Regions from separate parts of the Kitasatospora sp. NPDC058218 genome, predicted to be linked through region 2. Evidence: predicted binding sites of a transcription regulator. Region 2 holds the regulator's gene; the other holds the start of a gene.
What was found. Region 2 encodes HrcA, which represses chaperone genes, less so after heat shock. Its sites were predicted from a motif close to TTNGCACTCNGNNNNNCNGAGTGCNAA; they were not measured.
Positions count from the first base shown of each region.

Region 1 (6,282 bases), on a different contig from region 2:
TCGGTCTTGAAGAGGTACTGCTTGTCGTACCGGGTGGCGATGGTGCCGTCCGGGCCGAAGACGAGTGCGGAGATGCGCAGTTCGCCGTCGGCGTCCCGCACGGCCGCGCCGACGACGGCGGCGGTGCCGCTCTCCCGGCAGGCGTCGGCGATCGGCGCGAGCCGGGGATCGCCGGGCTGGACGGTGTACTTGAGGGGGTCGGTCCGGATCAGCTCGGGCTCGTAGCCGGACAGGAACTTCTCGGCGAAGAGCACCAGGCGGGCCCCGGCCGAGGCGGCCTCGCGGATCAGTTCGGCGACGGTCGCGACGTTGGCGGGGATGTCACCGGCCACGGCCTGGGCCTGGGCCGCGGCGACCCGCAGCGGCCGGTCCGGGTGGTCGGGAGAGGCGGCGGGGCGGTCGGGCGTCGAAGGAAGCGGCATGGCGGCCAGGCTAGGGGTGGCCGGTGGGCCGGGCGAGGCCGGGGCCGCGGTTCCGGTCGGCCCCGCGTCGAGGTGCCGCGGCCCGGCCTCCCGGCGGTTCGCGTCAGTGGACCGCGCCGTCCGGGCGGTCGCCGGCCTCCTCGAAGGCCGGGTCGTAGGGCGCCGGAGCGACGGGGGAGACCAGGACGCGCTGGACCCTCGGCCTGGTCCGCCAGCTGACCCGTCGGATGTCCCGGGCCAGCGCGCCGGGCCGGCGGAGTTCGACGGCGACGGTGACCGCGCCCAGGACGACCCCGGCGGCCAGCCAGCCGCCCAGCACGTCGCTCGGCCAGTGGACACCGAGGGCGATCCTGGTCCAGCCGACCGTCAGCACCGTCAGCGCGGCGACCGAACAGGCGGCGATCCGCCCGCCGCGTGAGGTCCGGTGCCAGACCAGCCCGACCAGGACGGCGCAGGTGATCGCGGAGGCCATCGCGTGCCCGGAGGGGAAGGCCGGGCCGCCGGCGTGCGCGACCGGGTCGGTGAAGTGCGGCCGCGGGCGGTCGAAGGAGAGCTTCAGCGCCCACAGGAGGCCCCAGCCGACCAGGGTCTGTGCCGCTGTCCAGCAGGCCAGCACCCGTGCCCCGATCAGCCAGAGCCAGACGGCGGCCACGCCGAGCAGCGTACGCATGGTGATCGTGCCGCCGATGTCGGAGAGCATCTGCACCGAGGCGACCCAGACTCTTCGGCCCCGGGCGTCGCTGTGCATGCTGTCGGTCCACCCCTGGTCGAGGCCGGCGAGCGGGGACCAGGTGGCCTGCACCAGGGTGGCCAGGGCGGCGAACAGCGCGGCACAGCCCGCCGCGAGCGCCGCGTGCCGGAGCAGATGGCGATTACGCGGGGTGAGCGACGGCGGGCTGTTGGTCAGGTGCATGGCTGACACCTTCCCCATGCGTTGTGCTGATCGGACGCCGGGGCGATAGCGATTTGGCATCTTTTGTGCGGAGAACCTGCGTGCGCCGGGGCGCGAGCGCGGGCGGCTTCGGGGTGCGGGAGGCCCGGGGGTGCCGACCGAGGCCGAGCGGAGCGGGAACGCGGGCGGCTGTCGGATGGTTCACAAAAGTGAAGAGTGTGCAAAGAGGCGGGCCGGCAGCTCCACGCGTGGGCGGCCGTGGCCCCCGGGGGAGTGCCGCCCGGCGCCGGTGGCCGCTCCGGATCGGTCACCCGGCCGACACCTGTGGTGCCGCAGTGGTCACCCTCCGTCCAGGATCGCGGTGAAATCCGGCAGGATACTGCATCGCTGGAAGAATCTGAGCGACTTGGGAATGTTGTCCGGAATCTGTTCGTTGGATCGTTACGTGTGAGCCCCTCGGGGCCCGCATTCTTGCCCTCTCGGGGGCAGGCAGGCAGACCTCGGCAACACCAGCAAAGGGAGCAAGCATGGCCACCCGTGCCGTCGTTCGCGACAGGGCCGACCGGACTCGCGCGGCCCGCCCGACCAACCTTGAGGCCGACCGTGACCTGGTCGGCATGTACCTCGACGAGATCGCCAGGACGCCCCTGCTCGATGCCGCCGAGGAGGTCGAGCTCTCGCTGCGGATCGAGGCCGGCGTGTACGCCCAGCACCTGCTGGAGGAGGCGGAGCTCCCCAAGGGCGTCAAGCGCGAGGAGCTGGAGGCGATAGCCGAGGACGCCGAGCGCGCCAAGGACGTCTTCATCCGCTCCAATCTCCGGCTCGTGGTCGCCGTCGCGCGGCGTTACCCCCGCAGCGGTCTTCCCTTGCTGGACCTCATCCAGGAGGGCAACGCCGGCCTGGTGCGGGCGGTGGAGAAGTTCGACTACGCCAAGGGTTTCAAGTTCTCCACCTATGCCACCTGGTGGATCCGGCAGGCGATCACCCGGTCCATCGCCGACCAGTCGCGCACCATCCGGCTGCCCGTCCACCTGGTCGAGGAACTGGGCCGGATCCGGCGGGTCCAGCGTGAGAAGTCCAAGGAGCTGGGCCGCGAGCCCGAGCCGGCCGAGATCGCGGCCGAGCTGGACACCACCGAGGCACGGATCAAGGACGTGCTGGACTGGGCGCGTGACCCGGTGAGCCTCAACATGTCGGTCGACGACGAGGGCGAGACCCAGTTCGGCGACCTGGTCGAGGACACCGGGGCGACGTCCCCGGAGGACGCCGTGATGGTCATGCTCCGCCGCGAGGAGCTGGACGGCCTGATCGGGCGCCTGGACGACCGGACGGCCTCGATCATCCGGTCGCGGTACGGGATGGAGGACGGCCGCGAGCGGACGCTCACCGAGGTCGGCAAGCAGCACGGGCTGACGCGTGAGCGGATCCGCCAGATCGAGAAGCATGCGCTGGCCGAGTTGAAGCGGATCGCCGACCACGCGGGCTTCGAGGCCGCCTGAGGCCTCCCGGTCGCGGTCGGTCGTGCTTGCGCCGCCGGTGACAGCGGTGGCGGCCGCTGTCGTGGGCCCCGGTGTGGACTGCTCCGCACCGGGGCCCGGGGGCGTGCCGGGAGGCCGGGCAGCACCGGGGTGGGGAGCTTCTAGGCTGGAGGGGTGGACGATGTGCGAGACGGAGGCGGGCCGGTGAGCGAGCAGCAGCCCGGGCAGGACAGCGCGGACAGGACGGACGGCGCGGACGGGACGGACACGGCGGAGGCCGTGACGACGGCGGGCGGAGCCAAGGCCGCGACCGGCGGCACCGAGGCGGCGGCGAAGGCCCGGCTGGTCTTCAAGGACCCGCTGGACCAGCAGTCCCGCGACGACACCGACGCCGGCTGGGGCGGGCGCCCGGGAGCGGGGGAGGGCGGTGTGCGGGGACTGGACTGGTACCTGAGCCAGCGCCCGCCGCACCACGGCGACTGACGGGGAAGGCGCTCAGCGCTGCTGCGTGACCAGCGCGTCGCGGATTTCGGTGAGCAGGAGGACCTCCTTGGCCTCGGCCTCCGCCTGGACCTCGGCGAGGCTCTTGCGCCTGGCGGAGAACTTCGTCATCGGCAGGATCAGGCAGAAGTAGACGACGGCTGCGGTGATCACGAACTGCAGGAGGGCGCTCAGCACCGAGCCCCACAGGATGAGGATGCCGGTCGTGACCTCGCCGGTCGCGCTCACCTCGCAAGGGCCCTTGAGGCAGGAGCTGTAGGACGTGAGGTCCTTGGCCCCGAAGGCGCCGACGATCGGGTTGATCACGCCCTTGACGAAGGCGTTGATGACGGCGGTGAAGGCCGCGCCGATGACGAAGGCGACGGCGAGTTCGACGACATTGCCACGCAGCAGGAATTGCTTGAAGCCTTTCATGCCGCGTGAACGACGAAGTCGTTGTCCGGTTACGGGTGATCTTCGAGGGTGCCTGATTGACAACCCGTCCGGCCCACCGGCGCGGCGCCCGGCGGGGACAGACCCGCCCGCGCGGGCCCGAAGGCCAGCACGGCCGCCAGCACGAGCAGGATCAGTGCGGGCGCCCCGGGCCGGTGCCGGAGGGCCCTGCGGAGCCGGTGGAGGCGCCCGCCGCCACGCCGGATCGGCGGGAAGGACGGCACCTCCTGCCGCGGTGGGACGGCCGGAGCGGGGAGCGGCAGCGGGAACGGCAGGGGGAGGCTCGTGGTCGACATGGGCACCGCCGGTGGTCGCAGGGTGCCGGCCCGAGAAGCGGTCCGGCTCTTGGACGCACACTCTGGGCGGCCCGCGAGTTCGGCGAAATCCCCTTCCCCAGGCCTGTGGACAACTCGGCCCTGTGGACAACTTCGTACACCCGTACGGGGCAATCGGCTGGTGCTCGGCTGACCGCCGCCCCCGGTGGACGCCAGGCACCGGGACACCAGGACACCAGGGCGCCGGGTGCCGGTCGCAGGCCGCCCTGGGCCGCGCCCGCTCCGCCGGCGGTCAGAGATCGCCGGTCACGGGCCGGCCTGCCCGGGAGCACCCGCCCGCCCCCGGGCAGGCGAAAGGCCCGTGGGTCGCGCGGTGGCGCGGGCCCACGGGCCTTTCGAAGTCTGGACTCAGCCGGCCGGCTTCGCCGCCGGGGCCGGGCTCGCCGCGGGGGTCGAGCCGCCCGAGGACGAGGACGAGGCCGCCGACGAGGACGAGCTCGACGAGGTCGCGCCCGAGGCCGGTGCCGAGGAACCGGTGCCCACCGAGCTGCTGGACGACGAACGGCTGTCGGTCCGGTAGAAGCCGGAGCCCTTGAAGACCACACCCACGGCCGAGAAGACCTTGCGGAGTCGTCCCTGGCAGTCGGGGCACGTGGTCAGCGCCTCGTCGGTGAACTTCTGCACCGCCTCCAGGCCGTTGCCGCACTCGGTGCACTGGTACTGGTACGTGGGCACTTGTCTTCCTCCTGGCACTCTCGCCTGATGAGTGCTAACGATGGTCAATGATGCGGCATTCCGCTGGATCAGTCCAGCGACTCGAATGTGAGATGAGTCGGGGGCGCGCCGAAGTGTCCCGTTCCCGCCCCGGGCCCGCGCCCCGGAGGGCACCGGCCGGAGCGGGCGCGCGTCCCGGCAGGCCACCGGTCGGGTCAGGTCCGCGCCCCGGAAGGAACAGGCCCGGGCCCACCCGGCGTCGCGTCCGCCGGCGCCCGCGCCCCCGCGCCTCAGCCCTTGACCGCCCCGACCAGCTGCGGCGCCGGACCGCGCTCGCCGGCGGACGCGATCACCGTGCTCGGCGTACCCGGCGCGACCAGCAGGTGCCGCAGCGCGACCAGCGCGACCAGGCCCAGTCCGGCACCGGCCATCGGCACCAGGAACCCGGCCGACGGCCCGTGCCCGTCGATCAGCCGCCCGGCCACCGTGGACCCGGCCGCTAGGCCCAGCCCGATGGCACCGGTCAGCCAGGTGAAGGCCTCGGTCTTGGCGCCGTCCGCGACCAGCGTCTCGACCAGGGTGTACCCGGTGATCAGCGTGGGCGCGATGGCCAGGCCGCAGACCAGTCCGGCGACGGACAGCGCGACCAGGTTGGGCATCGCCCAGAGCGTCGAGCAGCCCAGGACCAGCAGCGCGTAGCTGGCGATCAGCCGGTGCCGGGCGGCTCGCCGCCAGGCGACCATGCCGTACAGCACGCCGGCCAGCATCGAGCCGCCGGCGAAGATCCCGTACACGGTGCCGTTGGCCCCGGGCTGTCCGACCGACTCGGTGAAGGCGGTCACCGAGACCTGCATGGCGCCGAAGACGGTGCCGACGCCCAGGAACGCGCCGGCCAGCAGCCGGACGCCGGGCGAGGCGAGCGCGGAGACGCGGCGGACGCCGGGCTGGTGCGGGTGCCTGGCCGGCGCGGTGCGCCGCTGGGCGGCGAAGGCGAGCCCGCCGACCACGGTCAGCGCGGCCTCGGCGATCAGCCCGGCGGAGGGGTTGAGCGAGGTGGCGATGGCGCCGGCGAGCACCGGGCCGATCACGAAGGTGAACTCGTCCGTCACGGACTCGAAGGCGAACGCGGTGTTCAGCTTGGCGGCGGAGAGGGCGGGAGCCTCCGTGCTCTCCGCGGAGAGCTTGGCGACCCAGCGGGAGCGGACCATCGCGCCGACCTGCGGCACGCTGGCGCCGGCCGGGGCGGCGGCGAGGAAGAGGGTCCAGACCGGGGCGTGGCCCAGGGCCAGTGCGATCAGCGCGCCGACCGAGATCGCGTGCACGATCACGGTCGGGACGAGCACGGCGGCCTGGCCGTAGCGGTCGGCCAGCCGGCCGGTCTGCGGCCCGACGAAGGCCTGGGCGACGGCCGAGACCGCCGCCACGCTGCCGGCCGTGCCGTACGAGCCGTGGGTGTCCAGGACCAGCAGGACGATGCCCAGGCTGAGCATCGCGTACGGGAGTCGCGCGGCGAAGGCGGGGGCGAGGAACGTCCGGGCCCCGGGGGTGCGCAGCAGTGCCCCGTATCC
Region 1 is NZ_JBHVWC010000045.1:75,097-81,378, reverse strand. Features, by position in the region: gene ACFVYI_RS26930 (carbon-nitrogen hydrolase family protein) at 1-422, opposite strand, end outside; gene ACFVYI_RS26925 (phosphatase PAP2 family protein) at 526-1,335, opposite strand; gene ACFVYI_RS26920 (sigma-70 family RNA polymerase sigma factor) at 1,842-2,813, shown strand; gene ACFVYI_RS26915 (hypothetical protein) at 2,997-3,275, shown strand; gene mscL (large conductance mechanosensitive channel protein MscL) at 3,288-3,707, opposite strand; gene ACFVYI_RS26905 (FmdB family zinc ribbon protein) at 4,409-4,735, opposite strand; gene ACFVYI_RS26900 (MFS transporter) at 5,005-6,270, opposite strand.
Region 1: a site for HrcA is predicted at 4,747-4,773, ahead of ACFVYI_RS26905 (FmdB family zinc ribbon protein). Genes of this name have one in related genera too.

Region 2 (6,282 bases):
GCCTTCCCGTCGAGCAGGAAGCCGCGCGGGACCAGCGGGAAGACCCGGTGCTTGCCGAAGCGGTCCTCCAGGGTGACGGTGAACCCCTCGGCGGTCTTCTCGCAGCGCACCACCGCCCCGCAGAAGCCGGTCGCGGCCTCCTCGACCACGAGGTCCCGCTCGGCGGGCACTTCGGGGGCGGGCTGTTGCTTCTTCCACGGCGGGGTCAGGTCCGGTCCGTACTGGCGGCTGCGCATGCAGGTGACTATAGGCAGCGCCGCCGGCCGGCGGCGGGGGCGTCACAGGCCCGGCGCGCCCCAGACCGGGAACCAGCGGGTGAGGTCCTTCTCCAGCCGCAGGTCGTTCCCCAGCATGGCGTTGACCTGCAGTTCCAGCGGGCTGTTGCGCTTCTCCCCGCCACCCGGCGCCGGCGCGAACGGGTAGAAGGTGCCGCGCTTGTAGAGGTAGACCAGCGCCAGCGGCTGCCCCTCGGCGCTGCGGAAGCCCACCAGCGAGCAGAGCAGCTGCGGGCCGAAGCCGTTCGCCTCCAGCTCGCTGTTGACCGCGTGCAGGTCGTTGACCAGCTCCGGCAGCTCCTCGGGGGTGTGTCGGGCGAGCAGCCAGGAGTACCCGTAGGCGTCCTTGGAGGCCTCCACCGGGACGCCGCCGCGCTCGGTGTCGGCGTCCAGCAGGGCCCGGACCTGCCGCTCGACCTCGACGAACGCCCCGCCCTCGACGGAGGCGAAGCAGACCGACCCGACACCGGTCGGCCGGAAGCCGGCCGCCGCCTCCAGGGTCAGCGCGGCCGACGGCACGCCGAACAGCTGGTCGAGGTCGGGCCTGACGGGCTTGGTGCGGCCGAACAGCGCGTCCAGGATTCCCACGGCGGTCCCCTCCGGGGTTCGTACGGCGGCTCAGCGGCCGAGCTCGGTGGAGATCCTCACCAGCTGCTCCAGCCGCTTCTCCAGCGACGGGTGGGTGGAGAACAGCTGCGAGGCGGCGTCCCGGGCGCTGAGCGCCGGGGCGAAGTAGAAGGCGTTGTACGCCTGCGCCTGGCGCAGGTCCTTGGTCGGGATCGCGGCGATCTGGCCGGTCACCTTGGTCAGTGCCGAGGCCAGCGCGCTGGGCCGGCCGGTGAGCTGGGCGGCCGCCCGGTCGGCGGCCAGCTCCCGGTAGCGGGAGAGCAGCCGGGTGAGCAGGAAGCTGATCGCGTACACCACGACCGACACCAGCGGGATGACCAGCGCGGCGATCGCGGCGTTGGAGTCGTTGCTGTTGCGGGCGCCGCCCATGAAGCCGCCGTACATCGCGATCCGGGTCATCGCCCCGGCCAGCACCCCGAGGAACCCGGCGATGGTCATCACCGCGACGTCCCGGTGGGCGACGTGCGACAGTTCGTGCGCCAGGACGCCCTCCAGCTCCTCGGGCTCCAGCCGCCGCAGCAGCCCGGTGGTCACGCAGACCACCGCGTTCTGCGGGTTGCGGCCGGTCGCGAAGGCGTTCGGCATGTCGTTGTCGGCGACCGCCACCCGCGGTTTGGGCATGTCGGCGAGCGCGCAGAGCCGGTCGACGGTGCCGTGCAGCTGGGGGTACTGCTCCGGGGTCACCCGGTGGGCGCCCATCGCCCGTTCGGTGATCTTGTCGCTGAACCAGAACTGGGCCACGAACAGCCCGCCGGAGATCAGCACGATCAGTGGCCAGGCGCCGCGCAGCAGCGCGATCAGCAGGCCGGTGAAACCGACGTACAGCAGCCCGATCACGAACATCGTCCCGACCATCCGGCCGGTCAGGCCGCGGTCCGGTGCGAAGCGGGTGTGCTGGCCCGAGGTCGACATCGCTGGTCCTCCGTTCGCCGTTCGCTATCGATGCTGCCACCCGGCCGGGCCCGCGGCATCACCCGCGTGCCGCGGAGTGCGGGCAGGATCACCCCGGTGGGACCGTTCCTGCCGTCGGACCCGGGCCTTACACTGGCAGGTACGGTTCTGGCACTCGTCTGTTCAGAGTGCCAAAGCCGCGGTCCGCCCAGAGCGGCCCGGAACATGCCAGAACGGACACATGTCACCACGGACAACGTGCGAAGAGGGAGGTGCGTGCCCCATGGCCGGTGAGGTCCGCCAGCTCGACGAACGCAAGCTCGCCGTGCTCCGCGCCATCGTCCAGGACTATGTGGGCACCGAGGAGCCGGTCGGCTCCAAGGCCCTCGTCGAACGACACAACCTCGGGGTCTCCCCGGCCACCGTCCGCAACGACATGGCCGCGCTGGAGGAGGACGGCTTCATCCACCAGCCGCACACCAGTGCCGGGCGGATCCCCACCGACAAGGGGTACCGCCTGTTCGTCGACCGGCTGGCCGAGGTCAAGCCGATGAGCGCGCCCGAGCGGCGGGCCATCCGGCACTTCCTGGACGGCGCGGTGGACCTGGACGACGTGGTCGCCCGCACGGTCCGGCTGCTCGCCCAGCTCACCCGGCAGGTCGCGGTGGTCCAGTACCCCTCGCTCTCCCGGTCCACGGTGCGCCACATCGAGCTGGTCGCGCTGGCTCCGGCCAAGGTGATGCTGGTCCTGATCACCAACACCGGCCGGGTCGAGCAGCGGATGGTCGACTGCCCGGGCACGGTCGGCGAGGTGGTCCTCGCGGACCTGCGGGCCAGGATCAACGCCCGGGCCGTCGGCGTGCGGCTGCCCGAGGTGCCGGGGCTGCTGGACGAGCTCCCGGCGATGTTCGAGGCGACGGACCGGCCGGCCGTCACCGTCGTCCTGGCGACGCTCTTCGAGGCGCTCGCCGAGCAGAACGAGGAGCGGATCATGCTGGCCGGCACGGCCAACCTGACCCGCTTCGGCCACGACTTCCCGCTCACCATCCAGCCGGTGCTGGAAGCACTGGAGGAGCAGGTCATCCTGCTCCGCCTCCTGGGTGAGACCGCCGACGCCGGGATGACGGTCCGGATCGGTCGGGAGAACGCGTACGAAGGGCTCAATTCCACCTCGGTCGTCTCCGTCGGTTACGGTTCGGGCGACGAGAGCGTGGCCAAACTGGGTGTGATCGGTCCGACCCGGATGGACTATCCGGGCACAATGGGGGCGGTGCGAGCGGTGGCACGGTACGTGGGCCAGATCCTGGCCGAGTCGTAGGGAACGGCCGGTGTCACATAGGTGACACCGGTACCAGTCGCAAGCACTTCTACAGGCGGAACAAGCGGAGCATTTGGTGGCCACGGACTACTACGCGGTACTCGGCGTCCGACGGGATGCGGGGCAGGACGAGATCAAGAAGGCGTTCCGGCGCCTGGCGCGCGAACTGCACCCGGACGTCAACCCGGACCCGAAGACGCAGGAGCGGTTCAAGGAGATCAACGCCGCCTACGAGGTCCTCTCCGACCCGCAGAAGCGGCAGGTCTACGACCTCGGCGGGGATCCCCTCTCGCCCAACGGCGGCGGCGCGGGCGGCTTCGGCGCGGGCGCGGCCGGTTTCGGCTTCTCCGACATCATGGACGCGTTCTTCGGCGCGGCCTCCGGTCAGCGCGGCCCGCGCTCGCGCACCCGGCGCGGCCAGGACGCCATGATCCGGCTGGAGATCACCTTGGAGGAGGCCGCCTTCGGCACCACCAAGGAACTCCAGGTCGACACCGCCGTCACCTGCACCACGTGCAGCGGCGAGGGGGCCGCTCCCGGCACCTCCGCGCAGACCTGTGACATGTGTCGCGGCAAGGGCGAGGTCTCCCAGGTCACCCGGTCCTTCCTGGGCCAGGTCATGACCTCCCGGCCCTGCCCGCAGTGCCAGGGCTTCGGCACCGTCGTGCCGACCCCGTGCCCGGAGTGCGCCGGCGACGGCCGCGTGCGGGCCCGCCGCACCCTGACCGTCAAGATCCCGGCCGGTGTCGACAACGGCACCCGGATCCAGCTGGCCGGCGAGGGCGAGGTCGGCCCCGGCGGCGGCCCCGCCGGCGACCTCTACGTCGAGATCGCCGAGACCACCCACCCGACCTTCCAGCGCCGCGGCGACGACCTGCACTGCACGGTCACCATCCCGATGACGGCCGCCTCGCTCGGCACCCAGGTGCCGCTGCAGACCCTGGACGGGCTGGAGGAGGTCGACATCCGGCCCGGCACGCAGTCCGGCCAGTCGATCCCGCTGCACGGCCGCGGCATCACCCATCTGCGCGGCGGCGGCCGCGGCGACTTGATAGTGCATGTCGAGGTGCAGACGCCCTCCAAGCTCGACCCCGAGCAGGAGGACCTGCTGCGCCGCCTCGCGGTGCTGCGCGGCGAGGAGCGGCCGTCCGGCCAGTTCGCGCCGGGCCAGCAGGGGTTGTTCTCCCGGCTGAAGGACGCCTTCAACGGCCGCTGACCGCACCGGCGCCCGGTGACCCCGCTCCGGCGGGTCACCGGGCGCCGTCGTTCCCCCGCCCGTACCCCCCGACTCCCAGGAACCGCCATGACCGCGCCCGTGTTCGTCGTCGAGACCGCGCAGCTCGCCTCCGCCGCCCCCGGCGCGGTGGTCCGGCTGGACGGCCCGGAGGGGCGGCACGCCGCCGCCGTGAAGCGGCTGGAGCCGGGCGAGGCGGTGACCCTGGCCGACGGGCTCGGCCTCGGGGTCGACGGCACGGTCACGGCCGTCCACGGCAAGGACGCCGTCGAGGTGACGGTGGCCGCGGTCCGCCGGGAGGCCGAGCCGGCGCCGCGGATCGTCGTCGTCCAGGCGCTGCCCAAGGGCGACCGCGGGGAGCTGGCGGTGGAGACCATGACCGAGGTCGGCGTGGACGTGGTGATCCCGTGGGCCGCCTCCCGCTGCATCACCCAGTGGAAGGGCGAGCGCGGCGCCAAGGCGCTCGCCAAGTGGCGGGCCACCGCCCGCGAGGCGGGCAAGCAGTCCCGCCGGCTGCGCTTCCCCGAGGTCCGCGAGCTCGCGACCACCCGGCAGTTGGTGCCCGTCCTGGCCGGTGCCGCGCTCGCCGCGGTGCTGCACGAGGAGGGTGCCGAGCCGCTGGCCGGCGCCGCGCTGCCCGGCAGCGGGGACATCGTGCTGGTGGTCGGCCCCGAGGGCGGGGTCTCCCCGGAGGAGCTGGCCGCCTTCGCCGAGGCCGGCGCCGGTCCGTACCGGCTCGGGCCCTCGGTGCTGCGCACCTCGACCGCCGGGGTGGCCGCCGGCGCCCTGCTGCTGGGCCGCACCGGCCGCTGGGGCTGAGCGGCCGTTCGTCCCGCGCGGGCCCGGTGCCCGTTCGTCCCTCGTAGGGGGCGGCCTCCGCGAAACCCGGGGCGCGCCGCCCGGACGGGTGCGTAGGGTGCCGCTGTGAGCGAATCCCCGAGCACCCCTGCCGGCGCGTACCTGCGCCATCCGCACCTGCGCGGTGACCTGATCACCTTCGTCGCGGAGAACGACGTCTGGCTCGCCCCGCTGGACGGTGGCCGGCCCTGGCGACTGACGGCCGATCACGTCCCGGTCCGCCGCCCGCGCTTCTCGCCGGACGGGCGGCACATCGCCTTCGTCTCGACCCGCGACGGCGCACCCGAGGTGCACGTCGCGCCGGTGGACGGCGGACCATCCCGCCGGCTGACGTACTGGGGCAGTGACCAGACGCAGCTGCAGGGCTGGACCGCCGACGGCCGCCCGATCGCCACCACCTCCGCCGGGCAGGCCACCCTGCGCCGCACCTGGGCGCACGCCGTGCCGCTGGACGGCGGCGAGCCGCAGCGGCTGCCGTACGGGCCGATCGGTGGCCTGGCCCACGAGCCGGGCGGCGACCGCGTGCTGCTGCTCTCGGCGGCCGGCGCGGAGCCCGCGCGGTGGAAGCGCTACCGGGGCGGCCGGGTCGGCAAGCTCTGGATCGGCACCGAGGAGTTCGCCCGCGTCCACGAGGAGCTGGACGGGCACATCGAGTCGCCGCTCTGGGTCGACGCGCCCGGTGGCGCCCGGATCGCCTTCCTGGCCGACCACGAGGGCGTCGGCGAGCTCTACTCCAGCCTCCCCGACGGCAGCGGCCTGCGCCGCCACACCACCTCCGCGGAGGGCTTCTACGCCCGCGGCGCCACCACCGACGGCACCCGGGTGATCTGGCACCGGGCGGGCGACCTCTGGCTGCTGGACGACCTCGACGGCGCCGAGCCGCGCCGGCTGGACGTCCGGCCCTCCGGTCCCCGGGCCGGCCGGCGGCCCCGCCCGGTGGCGGCCGCGCACTGGCTGGAGACCGCCGTCCCCGACCGCACCGGCCGGGCCGGCGCCGTCGTGGTGCGCGGCAGCGTGCACTGGCTGCCGCACCGGGAGGGCCCGGCGCGGGTGCTGGACGAAACGCCCGGCGTGCGCGC
Region 2 is NZ_JBHVWC010000034.1:24,130-30,411, forward strand. Features, by position in the region: gene ACFVYI_RS21755 (DUF3097 domain-containing protein) at 1-236, opposite strand, end outside; gene ACFVYI_RS21760 (hypothetical protein) at 279-863, opposite strand; gene htpX (zinc metalloprotease HtpX) at 894-1,814, opposite strand; gene hrcA (heat-inducible transcriptional repressor HrcA) at 2,077-3,111, shown strand; gene dnaJ (molecular chaperone DnaJ) at 3,188-4,327, shown strand; gene ACFVYI_RS21780 (16S rRNA (uracil(1498)-N(3))-methyltransferase) at 4,415-5,164, shown strand; gene ACFVYI_RS21785 (S41 family peptidase) at 5,270-6,282, shown strand, end outside.